DNA from 2 places in the Streptomyces mirabilis genome. Region 1 is predicted to be linked to the other one. Evidence: riboswitches for the same ligand, from Rfam matches in the RefSeq annotation. Region 1 holds a riboswitch; the other holds the start of a gene.
What was found. A riboswitch is a leader RNA that binds a small molecule or an ion and turns the genes downstream of it on or off. The one in region 1 is predicted to bind thiamine pyrophosphate.

Region 1 (2,387 bases):
CCTGGTCCAGGACTTCACGGAGACCGACGACCCGTCCCTGGCGGGGGAGTTCGGCGTCCCGAACCCCTTCCGCCACGCCCGCTTCGACCTCGTACTGGAACCGGAATGAGCACCATGACCGACATGAACACCCCGCTCGACTTCTCGTACGAGACCCAGCCCGCGCGGATCGTCTTCCGGCCCGGCGCCGCCGTCTCCGCGACCCCCGACGAGGCCGCCCGGCTCGGGCTGCGCAGGGTGCTGGTGGTCTGCGGCGGCAGGGGCGAGGACACGGCACGCGCGGTCGCGGACGCCCTGGGCGACGCCTGCGCGGGGCTGCACGCCGAGGCCCGGATGCACGTACCCGTAGAGGTCGCCGACCGGGCCGTCGAGGCGGCGCGCGCGGTCGGCGCCGACGGGTGTGTCGCGGTCGGCGGCGGCTCGGCGATCGGCCTCGGCAAGGCGATCGCGCTGCGCACCGGCCTGCCCCTGATCGCCGTGCCCTCCACCTACTCCGGCTCCGAGATGACCCCGGTCTGGGGACTCACCGAGCACGGCGCCAAGCGCACCGGACGCGACCCCGCCGTCCAGCCCCGCAGCGTCGTCTACGACCCCGAGCTCACCCTCTCGCTCCCCGTGCCCCTCACCGTCACCAGCGGCGTCAACGCGCTCGCCCACGCCGTCGAGGCCCTCTACGCGCCCGACGCCTCGCCCCTCGTCTCGCTCATGGCCGAGGAGGGCGTACGGGCGATGACAGGGGCCCTGCCGCTGGTGGCCGCCGCCCCCGGCGACCTCGACGCGCGCGGCCGGGCCCTGTACGGCGCCTGGCTCTGCGGCGCCTGTCTCGGCGCCACCACCATGGGCCTGCACCACAAGCTGTGCCACGTCCTCGGCGGCGCCTTCGGCCTGCCGCACGCCGAGACGCACACGGTGGTCCTCCCGTACGCCCTCGCCTACAACGCGCCCGCCGTGCCCCGGGCGATCACCGCGCTCTCGCGCGCCCTGGGCGGCACCGACGACGTCCCCCATGCCCTGCGGGCGCTGGCCGGGGACCTCGGCGCTCCCCGGAGCCTCGCCGAACTCGGCCTCAAGAAGACCGATCTGGCGGTGGCCGCCGAACAGGCCGTCGCACAGACGTATCCGAACCCGCGCGAGGTCACCCTGGGCGGTGTGCTGGCGCTGCTGACGGCGGCGTACGAGGGCGGGGAGCCGAGCGTCGACGCGTAGCAGCGGTGCCGTGCGGACCCCTCCCCCTGGGGCATACCGCGCCCGCCGGGCTATCCTGAGCGCCGAACCGGACACGGGGTGCCCCGCACGAGGGCTGAGATCACACCCGTCGAACCTGAACCAGTTAGGACTGGCGGAGGGATGTCTCATGTCGTTGCCGTATGCCCGTAACGCTCGCGGCGAGGTGGCCGTAGGAGGCCCGCAGGGCGTTTTCGACGGGCGGATGCCCACCGCCCCGGGGGACCTGCACGTCGAGGCGCGTGGAATCGCCCCGGTCCCGGAGGACCACCGCTACGGCGGCCCCGGCCGTCTGTTCACCGTGTGGTTCGCCCCCAACCTGACCATGACCGGCGTGTTCACCGGCACCGTCGGCATCGCGCTCGGCCTGGACTTCTCCACCGCGCTCGCCGCCGTCGTGCTGGGCACCCTCCTGGGGGCGGTACCGACCGCGTACCTCGGCACCTGGGGGAGCCAGACCGGCGCCGGACAGCTGCCGCTCGCCCGACTCGCGTTCGGCCGGGCCGTGGTCGTCCCCGGCGCCCTGCAGTGGCTGTCGTCCATCGCCTGGGACGCGCTGATCGGCCTCTTCGGCGGGGACGCGCTGGCCCAGCTGTGCGGCTGGCCGTTCTGGCTGGGCGTGCTCGTCATGATGGCGGCGCAGGGGGCGCTCGGCGTCCTCGGCTACGAGGCGATCCACCGGCTCCAGAGCGTGATGACCTTCGCGCTCGCCGCCGCGTTCGTGGCCCTGACCGTGAAGCTCCTGAGCGGCGCCCACACCACCCCCGCCGCAACCGCCCACGGCGCCGACCGGGCCGGGGCCTTCATCCTGACCTGCACCATCGCGCTCAGCCTTGCGCTGTCGTGGGCCCCGTACGCGAGCGACTTCAGCCGCTATCTGCCGCGCACGGCGTCCCGCCCGCGCATGTTCTGGTACACCCTGGCCGGCGTCAGCGTGTCCTTCGTGGCCGTCCAGGCGCTCGGACTGTGGGGCGCGGCCGTCTTCACCGACCAGACCGCCCGCGGCGTCGACACCCTGCTCGGCGGGGGCGCCCTCGGCGCGTTCGGCCTGCTCGCCGTGGCGCTCGCCGCACTGAGCAGCAACGCCATGAACGACTACAGCGGCTCGCTCGCCCTGCAGACCATGGGCGTACGGCTGCCGCGCCCGGCCGCCGCCGCGCTGG
Region 2 (2,387 bases), 6.3 Mb from region 1:
CGCCGCTGTCCGCGTACCAGGCGGTCATCGGCGCGGCCACCTCCGCGGGCAGCGCCCCGGCCAGCGGCCGGTCGGCGGCCTCGACGACCGTGACCGCGCACCCGGCCTCACGCGCCGCCGTCGCGAACTCCGCGCCGATCCAGCCCGCCCCGACGACCACGATGTCGTGCTGCTGGGCGAGCACGGGGCGCAGTCGCTCGGCGTCGTCCAGGGTCCGCAGCAGATGGACGCCGGGGACGCCCTGCGCGCCGGGCAGCTGGATCGGTTCCGCGCCGGTCGCGAGGACCAGGACGTCGTACGGCACCGGTCCTGCCTCGGTGTCCAGCTCGTGGTCTGCGGGGCGCAGGCCCAGCGCCTCGCAGCCGAGTCGCAGTTCGATGCCCAGCGCCTCGAAGTCGATGTCGAAGGCGGAGCCCTCGGCCTTGCCGAGCAGCACCGCCTTGGACAGGGGTGGTCGGTCGTACGGCTGGTGCGGCTCGGCGCCGATCAGCGTCACGTCCCCGGTGAAACCCTGTTCCCGCAGGGCGACCGCCGTCTGCACGCCGGCCATGCCCGCGCCCACGATGACGACCCGCCGTGCCGTACGCCCCTGCGTCCGCACCTGTGCCCGCGTCTGCTCGCTCACCTGATCACCATAGACAACTGACAATCTGTCAGTCAGGGGACGTGCGCAGTGACCTGTTCCACAACGGATCTCGCCGTCCTGCTCGTCGTACGCGAACCGCGTGCGCGTACCGACCCGCGAACGGGCCCTGGACGGACGCTCCCTTACTGAGACATACGGCAGCGGGCTAGGGTGGCGAAGTAAAGCACTCGCGGGAGCCCGGACGCACCGGGCTGAGAGGGAGGCTGGCGGCCTCCGACCGTACGAACCTGATCCGGGTCATGCCGGCGAAGGGAGGGGCTGGACGCCCATGTCGCCTACGCGTACACCTGCACGTTCATCGGACGCGCCGTCATCGGACGCACGTACGTCGGACGTCCTCGTCATCGGGGGCGGGATCATCGGTCTCGTGACCGCCTGGCGGGCCGCGCAGCGCGGGTTCACCGTCGCGGTCGTGGACCCCGAGCCGGGCGGCGGAGCGGCACGGGTGGCCGCCGGAATGCTCGCCGCCGTCACCGAACTGCACTACGGCGAGCAGACCCTGCTGGGCCTGAACCTCGCCTCCGCACGCCGCTATCCCGACTTCGCCGCCGAACTCACCGAGGCGAGCGGCCAGGACCTCGGCTACCGCCGGTGCGGCACGCTGGCCGTCGCGCTGGACGCCGACGACCGCGCCCACCTGCGCGAACTGCATGCCTTGCAACACCGCTCGGGGCTCGAATCGGAGTGGCTCAGCGGCCGGGAGTGCCGCCGTCTGGAGCCCATGCTCGCGCCGGGCGTGCGCGGCGGGCTGCGGGTCGACGCAGACCACCAGATCGACCCGCGCCGGCTTGCGAAGGCCCTGGTCACGGCGTGTGAGCGGGCCGGAGTGGAGTTCCACCGGACGTGGGCGGAGCGCCTGACCGTCGTACGGGACCGGGCCGCCGGGGTCGTCACGACGGACGATGAACGGCTGGCGGCGGGGCAGGTGGTGCTCGCCGCCGGGAGCCTCAGCGGAAAGCTCCCGGGCGTGCCCGCCGACGTACTGCCGCCCGTACGGCCCGTGAAGGGTCAGGTGCTGCGGCTGACCGTGCCGAAGCGGTACGCGCCGTTCCTGAGCCGGACCGTGCGGGCCGTGGTGCGCGGCAGCCAGGTCTATCTGGTGCCGCGGGAGAACGGTGAGCTCGTCGTGGGCGCCACCAGCGAGGAGCTGGGCTGGGACACGACGGTGACCGCGGGCGGGGTCTACGAGCTGCTGCGCGACGCCCATGAGCTGGTGCCCGGAATCACCGAGCTGCCGCTCACCGAGACGCGCGCGGGCCTGCGGCCGGGGTCGCCCGACAACGCTCCACTGCTCGGCCCGACCGCGCTCGACGGGCTGCTGCTGGCCACCGGGCACTACCGCAACGGCGTCCTGCTCACGCCCGTCACCGGGGACGCCATGGCGCACGTCCTGACCACCGGCGAGCTTCCGGAAGAGGCCCGCCCCTTCGCCCCCGGGCGCTTCAGCACAGCACTCACGGAGCAGACCGTATGAACATCTTCGTCAACGGAGAGCGACGGCACGTCGCCGCCGACACGGCCCTCGACACGCTCGTCGCCACCCTCACCGTCGCGCCCTCCGGCGTCGCCGCCGCGCTCAACGAAACCGTTGTCCCGCGCACGCAGTGGTCGTCCACGGCCCTCTCCGAGGGAGACCGCGTCGAAGTCCTCACCGCAGTCCAAGGAGGCTGAACCATGGCCGACGACCCGTTTGTCCTCGGAGGTACGTCCTTCTCGTCCCGGCTGATCATGGGTACGGGGG

Region 2: another riboswitch for thiamine pyrophosphate. It lies ahead of thiO (glycine oxidase ThiO); the one in region 1 lies ahead of SMIR_RS00450 (purine-cytosine permease family protein).

Annotation. Positions count from the first base shown of each region.
Region 1 is NZ_CP074102.1:106,054-108,440, reverse strand. It holds gene SMIR_RS00460 (dioxygenase family protein) at 1-109, shown strand, start outside; gene SMIR_RS00455 (maleylacetate reductase) at 124-1,206, shown strand; TPP riboswitch at 1,271-1,365, shown strand; gene SMIR_RS00450 (purine-cytosine permease family protein) at 1,355-2,387, shown strand, end outside.
Region 2 is NZ_CP074102.1:6,442,968-6,445,354, reverse strand. It holds gene SMIR_RS28415 (NAD(P)/FAD-dependent oxidoreductase) at 1-625, opposite strand, end outside; TPP riboswitch at 806-917, shown strand; gene thiO (glycine oxidase ThiO) at 915-2,120, shown strand; gene thiS (sulfur carrier protein ThiS) at 2,117-2,317, shown strand; gene SMIR_RS28400 (thiazole synthase) at 2,321-2,387, shown strand, end outside.